4 regions of the Nocardioides aquiterrae genome follow, and region 3 is predicted to be linked to each of the others. Evidence: riboswitches for the same ligand, from Rfam matches in the RefSeq annotation. Region 3 holds a riboswitch; each other region holds the start of a gene.
What was found. A riboswitch is a leader RNA that binds a small molecule or an ion and turns the genes downstream of it on or off. The one in region 3 is predicted to bind cyclic di-AMP.
Positions count from the first base shown of each region.

Region 1: it holds a riboswitch for cyclic di-AMP, as region 3 does, so the genes downstream of both, ABD086_RS03730 (C40 family peptidase) here and ABD086_RS16505 (transglycosylase family protein) in region 3, are expected to answer to the same signal.
Region 2: it holds a riboswitch for cyclic di-AMP, as region 3 does, so the genes downstream of both, ABD086_RS17045 (C40 family peptidase) here and ABD086_RS16505 (transglycosylase family protein) in region 3, are expected to answer to the same signal.
Region 4: it holds a riboswitch for cyclic di-AMP, as region 3 does, so the genes downstream of both, ABD086_RS11250 (C40 family peptidase) here and ABD086_RS16505 (transglycosylase family protein) in region 3, are expected to answer to the same signal.

Region 1 covers NZ_BAAAJE010000002.1:254,985-258,587, forward strand. The annotation lists gene ABD086_RS03720 (DUF305 domain-containing protein) at 1-553, opposite strand, end outside; gene ABD086_RS03725 (hypothetical protein) at 557-859, opposite strand; cyclic di-AMP (ydaO/yuaA leader) riboswitch at 1,284-1,438, shown strand; gene ABD086_RS03730 (C40 family peptidase) at 1,527-2,216, shown strand; gene lnt (apolipoprotein N-acyltransferase) at 2,485-3,603, opposite strand, start outside.
Region 2 covers NZ_BAAAJE010000018.1:51,094-54,696, reverse strand. The annotation lists gene ABD086_RS17065 (DEDD exonuclease domain-containing protein) at 1-274, opposite strand, end outside; gene ABD086_RS17060 (hypothetical protein) at 382-618, shown strand; gene ABD086_RS17055 (NYN domain-containing protein) at 615-1,853, shown strand; gene ABD086_RS17050 (hypothetical protein) at 1,895-2,101, shown strand; cyclic di-AMP (ydaO/yuaA leader) riboswitch at 2,276-2,427, shown strand; gene ABD086_RS17045 (C40 family peptidase) at 2,441-3,424, shown strand; gene ABD086_RS17040 (hypothetical protein) at 3,438-3,603, shown strand, end outside.
Region 3 covers NZ_BAAAJE010000016.1:168,313-171,915, forward strand. The annotation lists gene ABD086_RS16495 (YciI family protein) at 1-296, shown strand, start outside; gene ABD086_RS16500 (RNA polymerase sigma factor) at 293-1,510, shown strand; gene ABD086_RS16505 (transglycosylase family protein) at 1,524-1,862, opposite strand; cyclic di-AMP (ydaO/yuaA leader) riboswitch at 1,865-2,020, opposite strand; gene ABD086_RS16510 (calcium-binding protein) at 2,200-3,447, shown strand; gene pgfA (cell envelope lipid trafficking protein PgfA) at 3,419-3,603, opposite strand, start outside.
Region 4 covers NZ_BAAAJE010000008.1:43,174-46,776, reverse strand. The annotation lists gene ABD086_RS11265 (hypothetical protein) at 1-168, shown strand, start outside; gene ABD086_RS11260 (ABC transporter ATP-binding protein) at 161-988, shown strand; gene ABD086_RS11255 (ABC transporter ATP-binding protein) at 985-1,638, shown strand; cyclic di-AMP (ydaO/yuaA leader) riboswitch at 1,830-1,979, shown strand; gene ABD086_RS11250 (C40 family peptidase) at 1,983-2,534, shown strand; gene ABD086_RS11245 (hypothetical protein) at 2,544-3,110, opposite strand; gene ABD086_RS11240 (hypothetical protein) at 3,236-3,603, shown strand, end outside.

The DNA.
Region 1 (3,603 bases), on a different contig from region 3:
TCATCGTGAGGAACATCTGGTCGAACTCCGCGCCCGAGGCTCCCTCGAGCTGGCCCATCTCGTCCTCACTCATCATCCCTGGCATCGATCCGCCCATGTCCATCCCGCCCATGTCCGACGGCGCAGGCTGGCCCCAGGCATCGAGCCACGCGGTCATCTGCTCGATCTCGGGGCCCTGGGCGCGCTTGATCTGGGCGGCCAGGTCCTTGACCTCCTGACTCTGCGCGCGGGTATCGGCCAACTCAGCCATCTCAACGGCCTGCTGGTGGTGCGGGATCATGTGGCTGGCGAAGGTGACGTCGGCGTCGTTGAACTCAGCCGACGCGTCCGCGGTGGCGGACGGACTCGACGACGAGTCGTCGCCCATGTTCATGCCGTCCATCCCGCCTCCGCACGCGGCGAGAGTCAGCGTTCCGGCGACGACCAGTGTTGCGGCGGCGAGCTTCCGCTTGATTCTCCCGATCCCACCGCCGGCCTGGACCTGGTGGAACGCGTACTGGAGGCCACAGCCGAACTCGACGGCTGCCCGCTGGCGCGTGCCGGCCTTCACCATGGATCAGCGGTCGAGCGCGCAGGAGACATGTTCGGAGCCGCGATCAACCTTGCCGCGCGAGTCGCGGGTCAGGCAGGAGGTGGACAGACCCTCGCGACTCGTGTGGTCGCGGACGCGGCACGCACCGCCGGCCGTGGCGTCGCATCCCTCGGAACCTTCGAACTCCGCAACGTTGCCGAACCCCAAGAGCTCTTCGCGATCTCGCTCTCCCCCGCCCGGCAGGCCGGCAGCGTCGATCCCGTGTGCCGCATGTGGGTCGCCCACGCCACAGCCGCTGACTTCCTCCGACACGATGACCGCGAGCACTGGTTCTGCTCACTGACCTGCGCGCAGCAGTTCGCCGCCGCTCCCGAGGGCTACACCCAATAGCAGGCGGCCGCCGGTGAGGCCGGCGTCATTGGCCGAGCAAGGCCGTCACCTCGCGTGCACTGGTCGGGTCGACCCACTGGCCTGAAGACGATTCCCCGGCCGTCCACACAGGTAGCGATGCTTCACCCACCATCCCTGAAGCTCAAACTGAGACAGAGAGCGGTGGGTGCGGCGGGCCGGTACCCGGTCGAGAGCCGGACCTTGGACGGCTGCGAGCGACGGCTGCGAGCAACTCCACGATCTGGCCCATGCCTGGCTGCCTCGCGGTGTGACATTTGTGCGGCAAGGACGCATCTACTACCGTGCGTAGGACTCGCCAACCGGCGGGTGCACCTCTGGCGTCGCCGAGACCCGCCGCGCTGGATGTGCGTTGCCTTCAGTTGACGACGGCGGGTGCGGAGAACCCAACTTTGGCGCCTGCAGGACGGGCGCCTCCGGGGTGAAGCCGCCCAGAGCGGCCGGGCACCTCCAGGCCCGAACCCGACAGCTAACTTCGTAGGCGTCCGGAGGATCCATGTCTTTCGTACCCACGCCCATTCGTACCGAACAGCCCCGGCCGGGACGGCACCGTGCCCCCCGCGGAGCGGGTAGCGACACCACCCTGGTGCCCCGCGCCATTACCGGCAGGCACCGTGCCGAGTGCCAGCGCAGCGGCGGGCTACGTGCCCTGGCGACCGGCACCATCGCCGCCGGCCTGGTTGCCGCCCCCGCCCTGACGAGCCCCGCCAGTGCGCACTCCACCTACACGGTGCAGTCCGGCGACACCCTCAGCTCGATCGCGCAGAACGTCGGCAGCACATGGCGAGACCTCTACACGGCCAACCGCGACGTCATCTCCAGCCCCGCCCTGATCTACCCCGGCCAAACCCTGCGGACCAGCGGTGGATCCGCCCGCCAGGCAGCTCCCACCTCGAGCGATGGCGGAGGATCGGCCGCTCATGCGACTGGCTTCACACAGAAGCTCCTGGCCGAGGCGAGCCAACTCGAAGGTGTCCCGTACGTCTACGGCGGCTCGACCCCGTCGGGCTTCGACTGCTCGGGCTTCACCCAATACGTCTTCGCGCAGGCAGGAAAGTCGATCCCGCGAACCTCGTCGGAGCAGGCCGCAGCGGCGACGCCGGTCTCGGGCGACGACCTGCGCCCGGGTGACCTGATCTTCTACTCGCCCGGCGGGTCGGTATCGCACGTGGCGATCTACGCCGGCGACGGCATGGTCTGGGAGGCGCCTGCCTCGGGCGGCCAGGTGCGCTACGCGCCCATCTGGGACGTCGCCCGCTCCTACGGTCGCTTCTGAGGCCGCGCCCGGCACTTGGGCGGCGCAGAAACGCAGGTCTGAACCGGCCTGGTCATCGCAGGCCACCCGACGCTGCTGTCGCTGCCTCCCAGTCCGAGAGAGGGCTGGGAGGCACGGGCAGCGACGCGCCTCTCCGTTGCAGCCAGTCACCGAAGGGAAGACGGACCCACAACGTCGGTGCCCCACCAGACCCGTACGATCGCGTCGCCTGTGGCCGCGCCGTACAGCTCAAGCGCACGCTGAACAAGTAAGAGCGCGCACCCCAGAGTCAGCGGGCCCGACACCGGCGCACACCGACGAGAACGGCACCCAGCGCAACCAGGAGCGACCCGCCGCTGACCATCGGTCCCATCCGCACCGCGACGGTCTCACCGGAGGCGAGGGGGACGTCGGCCACCAGCACCTCGGTGCCCCGCGTGCGGCTCTGGGTCACCACCGAGCCGTCGGGACCGATCGCGCCACTGATCCCATTCGTGGAGGCGACGACCACGCTGCGTCCGGTCTCGAGGGCCCGGGCCCGCGAGATGCCGAACTGCTGGGCGCGCTGAGCCGTGCCGGTGAACATCGCGTTGCTGGTCTGAACGACGACCAGGTCGGCGCCTTCACGAACCTGCTCGGGCAGCACGTCATCGAAGGCCACGTCGAAGCAGATCGCCATCGCCACCGATGTCCCGGCAACCTCAACAGGCGGTTGCGGCCCGCCTGCGATCATGTCGCGCGGGATCTCGGCGAGCCGCGGACTGATGCGCCCGAGGACACTCCGGAAGGGGATGTATTCCCCGAACGGGACCGGGTGACGTTTGGTATACCGCTCCCCCGGCCCCGTAGCGGGATCCCAGACGATCCCCTGGTTGAGGACGCGCCGTGGGTCCGCATCATCCACCATCGCCCCGACGAGGATCGGTCGCCCGATCGCCTCGACGGAGGCTTCGATCGCGTTTCGTGCTTCTGGGTCGCCGAACGGGTCCACGGCGGTCGAGTTCTCGGGCCAGATCACCAGGTCCGGCGCCGGTTCCTCCCCCGCCCGCACGCGGGATGCCAGCAGCTGGGTGGCCACCTGCTGGCTGCGGGTGACCTGACGGTGATGGGCGACCAGATCCTTCCCGTCGCCCGGGACACCGCCCTGGATGATCGCGACGGTCACGGTTCGAGACCTGTCGACCAGCTCGGCCAGTACGGCCGGCAAGACCGTCAGCGCGAACACCGCGGCGAGGACGACCGCCCACCTGCGCGACGGGACGCGCAAAGTCGCAGACTCGAGCACCGCGGCGAGGAGAAACCCGAGGAGAGCGAGCAGCAGACTGGTGCCGCCGATGCCAACGAGTGGCAGCAGCTGCGCCCAAGGCGTGTCCACCACGGCCATCCCGAGACGACTCCACGGGAAGCC
Region 2 (3,603 bases), on a different contig from region 3:
CGGCGACCATCCCGTTGGTGATGCCGGTCAGCACCGCGATGAACGCCGGGATCTCGGTGCGCGGGTTGACCAGCGTCTGGAACTCGCCGAGCACCTCGCCGCCGCGGACCTTCACGGCGCCGATCTCGGTGATCATCGCGCCGCCCTCGGCCGAGCCGCCGGTGGTCTCGAGGTCGACCACGCAGAACGTGATGTCGCGCAGGGGACGGCCCAGCTCGTCGAAACTGCGTTGCGACTCCCACCGGGAGGTCGCACGCTGGGCGCCGCTGATCATGTCCTCGACGCTAGATCGGCCCACCGACAATCCCCGGGACGACGCGCGGGTCGCCCCGGTGACCTGCCCATTGACTACGCTCGGGGCCACCGCGAGAGAGGAGCGTCATGAGCACTGGCCTTCCCGACGACCAGCGCTGGCGCTGCGCCGGCTGCGGCAACCTCACCCGCTTCGACGTCACCCGCACCCGCCGGACCACCGAGTTCTGGCACTTCGACCTCGCCGGCGACCACCGCGTCGAGGAGACCGACGTGCGCGACGAGGCGGTCGAGCGGGTCACCTGCCGCTGGTGCGGCCGCTCCGATGCGATCGAGCTCGTGCCGCGCCACCAGCCGGCGCCATGACCGAGGGGGGAACCGGGCCGGGGCTCGCGGACCTGCCCGAGCCGGTCCGCGTCCGGGTCGTCGCGCTCACGGCCGACGTGCTGCCCGACGTACCGAAGCTGCCGCCGGCGGTACGCCGGGTGGCCGGCTTCGCACCCGCGCGGCGGGCCCGGCTGGGTGCGACCGCCATCTCCGAGGCGCTCGCGGACGACGAGCTGCGCGAGCGAGTCGGCACCCAGCTGGCGGCGCGCCCGGGCCCGGACCCGGCCGACGCCGTGGGCGACGCCGCGCACCGCTGGCTCACGCGTGCCGAGGGCTGGGAGGAGGCGCTCGCCGACGCGGTGCGCCGGGTCGCGGAGCGGCCCGAGCCCGGGAACGACCGTGCGGAGCGGGAGCTGGAGCGGCTGCGGGCCCGGCTGGCGGATGCCGAGCAGTCGGTGCGCGAGCAGCGGGCGGCGCACAAGGCCCAGCTGGACGAGGTCAAGGCCGAGAACGCCGCCCTGCGGCGCAAGCTCGGCGACACCCGGCTCGCCGAGAAGGACGCGCGGACGGCGGCCGAGGAGGCCGCGGCGGCCGAGCGCGCGGCCGGGGAGCGGGCCGCCGCGCTGGAGCGGGAGAACCGGCGGCTGCGGTCCCAGGTGGAGCGGCTGGAGGAGGAGGCGCGCGAGGGGCGCCGGGACGCGCGGTCCGAGCGCGACGAGGCGACGCTGCGCGCCCGGATCCTCCTGGAGACCGTCATCGACGCCGCGACCGGGCTGCGCCGCGAGCTCGCGCTGCCCCAGGTCAGCGGCGCGCCGGCGGACCGGGTCGAGGCCGACGTCGCAGAGGCCGGCCACCGGGTGCCGGCACAGGCGTCGCTGGAGCAGTACCTCGCGATGCCGCGGGCCCGCCTGGTCGTGGACGGCTACAACGTCAGCAAGGCGGCCTGGCCGAGCTCGTCGCTGGAGGCCCAGCGCGCCCGGCTCGTGCGGTCGATCGCGCCCCTCGTCGCGCGCACCGGAGCCGAGACGACCGTGGTGTTCGACGCCGCCGAGACCGACCACCGGCCGCCGGTGCCCGCGCCCCGCGGCGTCCGCGTCCTCTACAGCCCGCGTGGCGTGATCGCCGACGACGTGATCCGCGAGCTGGTGGCCGCCGAGCCCGAGGGGCGGGTCGTCGTGGTGGTCACGGCCGACCGGGCGGTCGGGCGCGACGTGGCCCGGGACGGCGCGCGCGTCGTCCCGCCCGAGGCGCTGCTGGACGTGCTCGGCCGGTGACCGTCGGGCCGCTGTCGGTGGGCCCTGTCACCGTTCCTGGCATGACGACGAGAATCGACTGCGACTCCTGCACGGTGCGGGGTCTCCACTGCCACGACTGCGTGGTGACGGTGCTGCTCGGGCCGCCGCCCGAGCTCAGCCTCGACGACGACGGCGCCCGGGCGCTCGACGTCCTCGCCGCCGGTGGCCTGGTGCCTCCGCTGCGGCTGGTCCAGCCGGTCGACGGACCCCAGGTGGAGTCCGCCTGACCGTGACCAGAGTGACCGATGTGACGTCTGTGACAGGTCACGGCAAAGTAACGGAGAAACGCCGAGCGACTTCGGTTGAAAGTTTGGCCGTCGGGCGATGTCGCCGTTAACGTGTGGCACTCAGGTGGCCGGACCGTGGATCACTCGGATCCTCGCGGCCACCGCGCTGAGTCTCGGTCCGGTTCGCCGGTCCGGGAGCCGGGGAACCAACCGGTGGCCGTGCTCGGACGACCACCACTGGGGTGAATCCTCCGCCTGAGCGGAGGTAGGGCAAACGTTGTGCCCGAATCCGTCAGCTCACCCGGTAGGCGTACGACGTAACAAGGAGAGCGCCACCTCGTGCTGAACGCCCGGAAGCGACTCGTCACCCTCGTGTCCGGTAGTGCCCTCATCGCCGCCGTGGGATTCATGCCCTCGACGCCGGCGAACGCCGAGCCCGACATCAAGGACGTCCAGGCCCGGGTGGACCGGCTCTACCACGAGGCCGAGCAGGCCTCGGAGCGCTACAACGACGCCAAGCTCGAGCTCACCTCCCTCAAGCGCGACCTCGGCCTCCTCAAGGCCGACCAGGGCCGGCAGGACGACCGGCTGGAGCAGGTCCGGCGCCAGGTGCAGGACTCCGTCATCCGCCAGTACGAGGGCCAGAACCTCTCCGCGATGGGCCAGGTCGTCCTCTCCGACGACCCGCAGAAGTTCCTGTCGCAGCTGTCCACGATGTCGGCCTACAACGACATGCAGGACCAGCTCTTCGACGACTACGCGACCGAGCTGAAGTCCCTCGACATCCGCAGCGACGCCACCGCCAAGCGGGCCGCGCAGGTCGCCACGCTCGAGGAGAAGCTCGGCGCCGAGAAGGCGACGATCGACAAGAAGCTGGCCGAGGCGAAGACGCTGCTCGGTGAGCTGCAGGCCAAGGAGCGCCAGGAGATCCTCTCCCGGGGCTCGACGACCCGCACTCCCGAGGTGTCGGCGTCCGGGCGGGCCGCGGCCGCGGTCAGCTACGCGATGGCCCAGGTGGGCAAGGCCTACGTCTACGGCGCGGCCGGCCCCAACGCCTTCGACTGCTCCGGCCTCACCATGATGGCCTGGGCGCAGGCCGGGGTGTCCCTGCCGCACTCCTCGAGCGCGCAGTACAGCTCCGGTCCGCACGTCGCCGAGAGCGACCTCCAGCCCGGCGACCTGGTCTTCTACTACAGCCCGATCAGCCACGTCGGCATGTACATCGGCAACGGCCTGATCGTGAACGCCGAGAACCCCAGCTCGGGCGTGCGGGTCACGGGCCTGCACTCGATGCCGTACGTCGGAGCGGTTCGCCCCGGCTGACACACTGGTACGCGTGAAGACCGGTCGTCCCCTCTGGTGGGTGGCCGGTCTTTCGCTGTGCCTGCTCGTCGCCGTCGGCCTGGTCACCTGGGTCGCCGTCGACGACCAGCCCTACGTCGCGCCCACGCCGGCCGCGTCGACCGGGGGCAGCCCGTCGCCGGCGCTCGCCACCGAGGCGC
Region 3 (3,603 bases):
TCGTCGCGATGGACGGGCTGGACGACCCGGCGGAGGGCGTCGTCGTCGACTACTCCTCGACGCCGCCGGTCGTGACGGACGGGCCGTACGGCGAGACCAAGGAGCTCTTCGGCGGCTTCTGGGTCCTCGACGTGGCCTCGAAGGAGGAGGCCGTCGAGTGGGCGAAGCGCGCGCCGCTGGCGGGGCCGGGCATGAAGGCGGAGATCCGCCGGATCCCGACCATCGACGAGTTCCCGCAGGACAACTCGTGGATCCAGCGGGAGCGGGCCTGGCGGGAGCGCACCGGCCAGCTGTGACCGGGACCGGGCGCGAGGCGGTCGAGGCGGTGTGGCGGATCGAGTCCGCCCGCATCGTCGGGGCGCTGGCCCGTTCCACCGGCGACTTCAGCCTCGCCGAGGACGTGGCCCAGGAGGCCCTGGCGCAGGCGCTGGTCAGCTGGCCGCGCGACGGCGTACCCGCCAACCCCGCGGGCTGGCTGCTGACGACCGGCCGCCGGCGCGCGATCGACGCGTTCCGGCGCCGGTCGGCGCTGGACGAGCGGTACGCCGCGCTGGCGCACGAGCCGCCGCGGGAGGAGGCACCGGGCGACGACCTGCTCGCGCTGATGTTCATCGCCTGCCACCCGATGCTGTCCCGGGAGGCGCAGGTCGCGCTGACCCTGCGGGTGCTGGGCGGCCTGACCAGCGACGAGATCGCGCGCGGGTTCCTGGTCCCGACCGCGACCGTGCAGGCCCGGATCACCCGCGCGAAGAAGACCCTGTCGGCCGCCCGGGTCCCGTTCGAGGTGCCACCGGACGAGGAGTGCCGGGCCCGGCTCGGCCCGCTGCTGAGCGTGCTCTACCTGATCTTCACCGAGGGCTCGTCGGCCACCTCCGGGGAGGAGCTGATCCGGCCCGACCTGGCCCGCGAGGCGATCCGGCTGACCCGCGTCCTGGTCACGCTGCTGCCCGACGAGCCCGAGGTGCACGGGCTGCTGGCCCTGCTCGAGCTGACCGCCGCGCGCTTCCCCGCCCGGCTCGACGCGGACGGCGACCCGGTGCTGCTCGAGCAGCAGGACCGCCGCCGCTGGGACCGGGAGGCGATCCGCCGCGGCCGGGCCGCGCTGGCGCAGGCCGGCCGGGTCGGCCGCGGCCTGGGGCCGTACGGCGTCCAGGCCGCGATCGCCGAGTGCCATGCGGTCGCCCCCTCGGTCGCCGAGACCGACTGGCAGCGGATCGTGCTGCTCTACGAGGCGCTCGGCCGGATCGCCCCGTCCCCGGTCGTCGAGCTCAACGGCGCGGTCGCGCTGTCGATGGCCCGGGGGCCCGCGGCGGCGCTGGCCGTCGTCGACGAGCTCGTCGCCGGCGGGTCGCTGGCGGGCTCGCACCTGCTGCCCAGCGTGCGCGGCGAGCTGCTCGGCCGGCTCGGCCGCACCGACGAGGCGCGCGCCGAGCTCGCGCTCGCCGTACGCCTGTGCGGCAACGCGCGCGAGCGCGGGCTCCTCGAGCGGAAGATCGCCGCGCTGGGCTGACCGTCCTGGTCCCTCAGCGGACGCCGATGCGCGCCGAGCAGGCCGGCCAGGCGCCCCAGCCCTGGTGCTTCTTGATCCGCTCGGCGATCCGGATCTGCTCGGCCCGGCTCGCCCGGCTGGGGAGCGAGGCGAGCTTCCTGCCGCCGTACCCGCGCCAGGTGCCGAGGCTGATCTGGAGGCCGCCGTAGTAGCCGTTGTGGGTGTTGATGTGCCAGCGACCGCCCGACTCGCACTGGGCGAGCCGGTTCCAGGTCTTCCCGCTGACGGCGTCGGCCGGCGCGTCGAGCGCCAGGACCGGAACGAGCGTGGACGCCGCGAGCGCGGCGGCCGACACGAGGGTGCGCATGCGCATGAGAGATCTCCAGCGAGCGCCGGCGAGGTGAGCTGTCGGGTTCGGGCTGGAGTAGCCCGGCCACGGCCGTGGTGTCCGGCCGTTGCTTCACCCCGAGGGCCGCGGTGCGGCCCGTGGAACGTGTGGTTCCCCCGCTCCTGCCCGAGCGTCTTCCGTCGATGTCCGGCCTCCGGCCGGGCAGGACTGGGCGCGCACGGGGACCGTCCCGCAGGAACGCGGGACCCCACGACGGTAGGCAGACGCCCGAGCGCCGCCCAACCCGGCGGCGGTGTGAGGCTGCGCACCCGTCCGGCGATTCGTGATGCAACCAGGACCCCGGCTCGGGCGTACCGGGGGCATGAAGCTGCGTCTCGCCCTCCCCGTCTCGGCGCTCCTCGCCGCCACCCTGGCTCCACCCGCGCCGGCCCAGGCGGCGCCGCCGTCCTGCCACGGCGAGCGCGCCACGATCGTCGGCACGGCCGGTGACGACCGGCTCACCGGCACCGCCGGCCCGGACGTGATCGTGGCCCGGGGCGGTGACGACGTCGTGGCCGCCGGCGGCGGCGACGACCTCGTCTGCGGCGGCGACGGCGCGGACCGGCTCGCCGGAGGTCCGGGCGACGACCGGCTGTTCGGCGAGCGAGACGGCATCGGGACCGACCGCGGCGGCAGCTACCGGATCCCCGACGAGCTCACGGGCGGTCCCGGCAACGACGTGCTCGACGTCGGCTCCGACGGTCGCCGGGTCGACCAGGACGGGGGCCACGGCAGCGTGACGTACGCGACGGCGGGCGGGCCCATCCGGGTCGACCTCGACCGAGGCACCGCCCGAGGTGCAGGCCGGGACCGGATCGTCCCGATGGCCGGCCTCGAGGTCGTCGGCTCGGCGTTCGGCGACCACCTGGCCGGCGGGGCCGGCCCCGACCACCTCGTCGGTGGCGGAGGGGACGACACGCTCCTCGGCCGCGGTGGCGCGGACCTCCTCCTGCCGGAGGGGTACGACGCGCCGCACCGCAACGACCGCGACACGGTCGACGGGGGGCCGGGGAGGGACACGATCCTCGCCCGGTTCGGCAGGGACGTGCTGCACGGCGGCAGCGGCGACGACCAGGTCACCACCTGGTCGTCGAAGCCCAGCGAGGTCTACGGCGACGCCGGCGACGACGTCGTCGAAGGCGCGGTCACGCAGGGGCGCGGCTTCGTGCTCGACGGCGGCGAGGGGGACGACCGCGGCTACCTGGGCCGGCCCGCGCGCACGATCCGTCCCGAGGACGACCCCGGCCCCACGATCACGGTCCGCGAGGCCGACGGCGTCGTCGAGCGGGAGGGCGAGCAGGTCGGGACGCTGCTCTCGGTCGGCGACCTCGAGCTCGCCAGCCGGCTGCGGTGGGTCTACCTCGGGACCGAGGACGCCGACGTCGTGACGGGCGGCTACTACTGGCCGTTCCGCGCCGAGACCTTCGGCGGCGACGACGTCGTCACGGGCTCGGGCGAGCGGGACCGGATCGACGCCGGGGACGGCACCGACCGGGTCGTCGGCAACGAGGGCCGCGACACCTGCCTCCACGCGGAGGACGTCACGAGCTGCGAGGTGCTGACGGAGTAGCCGCTGCGGCGACCTGCTCCGGTCCCTCCTGTCCGACCCGGCGGCCGCGGCGGCCGAGCAGCAGCAGGGCCAGGCCCGCGACCACCGCGAGACCGCCGGCGAGGTAGCCGACCAGGGGGACGATGTCCTCGATCAGCCGCAGCTGGCCGATGTTCG
Region 4 (3,603 bases), on a different contig from region 3:
ATCGACGCCGCCGCCGGCATCCCGCCGCTCACGCACCCGCGCCCCGAGGCCTCCGACCTGCTCTGGCTGCTGGGCGTGCTCGCCGGCCTGGTGCTGCCGGCCTGGCTCGCCGGCACGCTGCTCACCCGTCGCCGGCCCGCCGCGGAGGTGCTCCGTGCCGGTGAGTGACACCCGGGCCACCGTGTCGTGCGAGGACCTGGTCAAGGTCTTCCGCTCCGCGACGGGGGAGACCCACGCGCTGCGGGGGCTCGGGCTCGAGCTCGAACCCGGCGCGCTGACCGTGGTCGCCGGCCCGTCCGGCAGCGGCAAGAGCAGCCTGCTGACGCTGCTCGGCGCCCGCGACCGGCCCAGCGCCGGCCGGCTCACCGTGCTCGGCAGCGACGTGGGCGGCGCCTCGACCCGCGAGCTGCGCGGGCTGCGCCGGCGGCGGATCGGGTTCGTGCCGCAGCGCTCCTCGAGCGCGGTGTTCACGCACCTGTGCGCCGCCGACCAGCTCCGCCAGGTCGCGTCCTGGCGGGGCGCCGCCCGCCACGACCCGGACGCGGCGCTCGACGCGGTCGGGCTCGGTGACCGCGCCCGCCACCGCCCCGAGGCGCTCTCCGGCGGGGAGCAGCAACGCCTCGCGGTCGCGATGGCCCTGGTGGGCCGGCCCGCCCTGGTGGTGGCCGACGAGCCGACCGCCGAGCTCGACCACGCGAACGCCGACCGGGTCATGGACGCACTGCTCGCGGCCGCGGCCGCCGGCTCGACGGTCGTGATCAGCAGCCACGACGACCGGATCACGCACCGCGCCGACCGGCTGCTCCGGCTGCGGCACGGCGTGCTGTCGAGCGAGACCGCCGGCCGCCGTACCGCCGCCGCGGTCATCGACGCGACCGGGCGGCTCCAGCTCCCGCCCGAGGTGCTCGAGCTGTTCCCCGACCGCCGGGTGGTGGTCGACGCCGACGGCGACCAGGTGCGGCTGCGGCGACCGGAGGAGGACCGATGAGCGGGCTCCGGGTCGTCGAGGTCGGGCACGGGTACGGCGCGGGCGCCGGCCGCGTCGAGGTGCTGCACGACGTCAGCCTCGCCGCGGCGCCGGGGGAGCTCGTCGCCCTGGCCGGGCCGTCCGGGTCGGGCAAGAGCACCCTGTGCCACCTGGCCGCCGGGTTCGAGCGGCCCGATCGTGGCGAGGTGGCCGTGGACGGCGTCCCGACCGCCGGCGTCACCGACTGGGCCGTGGTGGCCGTCGTGCCGCAGCAGCACGGGCTGCTCGCCGGGCTCAGCGTCGAGGACAACGTGTGCCTGCCGGCGTACCGCGCCGGCGTCGACCCCACCGCGGCGTTCTCGGCGCTCGCCGAGGCCCTCGACCTGGACGCCTTCACCCGGCGCGGCGTCCGGGAGACCTCCCTGGGCGAGCAGCAGCGGACCGCGGTCGCGCGGGCGCTCGTGCTGAGTCCCCGGGTCGCCGTCCTCGACGAGCCGACCGGCCACCAGGACGACGACCACGTGACCCAGGTGGTCGCCGTCCTCGCGGCCGCCGCCCACGCCGGCTCCGCGGTCCTGGTGGCCACCCACGACCGGCGGGTCTGGGAGGTCGCCGACCGCGTCGTCCGCCTCGACGAGGGCCACGTGGTGCAGGGTCGACACCGGGCGTGACACCGGGCGTGACACCGGGCGCGACACCGGTGTAACTGTGTGATCTCCGTCCAACCGGGTCACGATTCCACGCGGGGGGTGTGGCCCAGGCCACGGGATCCGCGGTCCGGCGACTCGTGATCGCGTGAATTCCTCGGCTAGCGTCCCCGATCGCCCGGGCACGCCGAGTCCTGCCACCCGGGCGACCGAACCCGAGACATCAGCACAGGCAGGAGTGGGGGACCCACTTCCGCGGCCGCAGCACCTCCGGCGGCCGCTCGGGGTGAAGCCACCGACCGGTGGCCGGGCACCTTCTCGCCCGAACCCGACAGCTCACCTCACAGGCGTGGGAAGGAAGCATCCGCATGCCCACCCTGCACTCCCTGCGCTCCGGCGCGCTCCGCGTGCTCGCCAGCGGCGCCCTCGCCGTCGGCCTGCTCGCCACCGCACCGACCACCTCCGAGGCCCACGGCGCCACCGCCCACCACGCGGCCCACCACCAGAAGAAGGGCCACAAGCAGGCCCCGTCGGCGCCGTCCGCGCGCCGCGTCGGCAGCGCGATGAGCGTCGCGGTCCACCAGAAGGGCGACCCGTACCGCTACGGCGCCTCGGGCCCGAACGCGTTCGACTGCTCCGGCCTGACCTACTACGCCTTCCGCAAGGCGGGGTTCAAGCACATCCCGCGCACCTCGTCCGCGCAGGCGCACTTCGCCAAGCACATCAAGCGCAGCAACATGAAGCGCGGCGACCTGATCTTCTTCTACGACGGCGGCGGCGTGTACCACGTCGGCGTGTACGCCGGCTTCAGCCACGGGCACCGCTGGGTGCTGCACGCGCCGTACTCCGGCACCCGGGTGCGCACCGACAAGCTGTGGACCGACAAGTGGTACCCCGGCACGCTGCGCTACCGCCGCTGAGGACCCTGCCTACTTCCACTGGAAGGTCGGCAGCACCTGCTCGACGACCTGGGTGCGCTCGGCCGCCGGGACCTTCTCGTTGAACGAGAAGACCAGGGAGACGATCCGGTCGTTCCAGATCGCGCCGTACTCGTCGATGTAGCGGGATCCGCCCACCCAGCCCGCGACGTGGTAGGCGGGCCGGCCGTCGAGCTCGGCCACCGGCAGCAGCTTCGGCTTCCTCGGGCTCGGGTCCGAGGCGATCCGGGTGTGGCCGAGCTGCTCGGCGTCCTGGTCCGACCCGAACGCCTCGATCTCGCCCAGCGACACCCAGGCGAGGTGGTCCGGGCTGTCCGCGGACGTCTCGCCGCTGACGATCGTGCGGCCCCGGGTCCACGCCTCCGGCGCGACCACGGTGCTGTTCGGCTGGGTCAGCCGGATGCCGGTGGCGACGTCCGCGCTCGGGCTGGACGCGGACCCCGACGGGTCCGTCGAGCCGCTCGAGGGCGCCGGGGTCGGGGCCGGGTCGTCGCTGCCGCCGCAGCCGGCGAGCAGGGCGAGCGCCGCGAGAGCGGCGGGTACGGCGGTGCGGCGCATCCATCAGCTCCTGGGTCCGAGATGTTTGCAGCGAATCTAGTCGATGAGGTTTCGTGTCCCGGGCGGCCGGGGTAGGGGGCTGCTGAAGCTGTCGACCTTCAGTTCGGGGGAAGGAACACGTTCAGATGGAAGCGCTGGACATGCTCGGGGTGCTGCAGCTGCCCGAGGACCTGATCGACGAGGTCCGGGGGATGCTCGGCCGGAACGCCGACGAGCTCGAGCAGAACAACGTCAATCCGATCGGCGCGGTCTTCGGGGGGTCCGAGGCCGGCGCGCAGCTCGGCCACCACAGCAGCGTCGCCCAGCAGCACGTCGCCAAGGCCGTGCTGCAGATGGCCGCGGGGCTGCGCGGCTACCGCGACAACCTGTCGAGCTTCACCGACAACATGGTCGACACCGACGTGTCGAACGCGACCGCGCTGAACGGCATCGCGGAGTCGACCTCGTGCGTCGCGGCGCCCAGCTTCGAGACCAACAACTCCTGCTCCCTTCC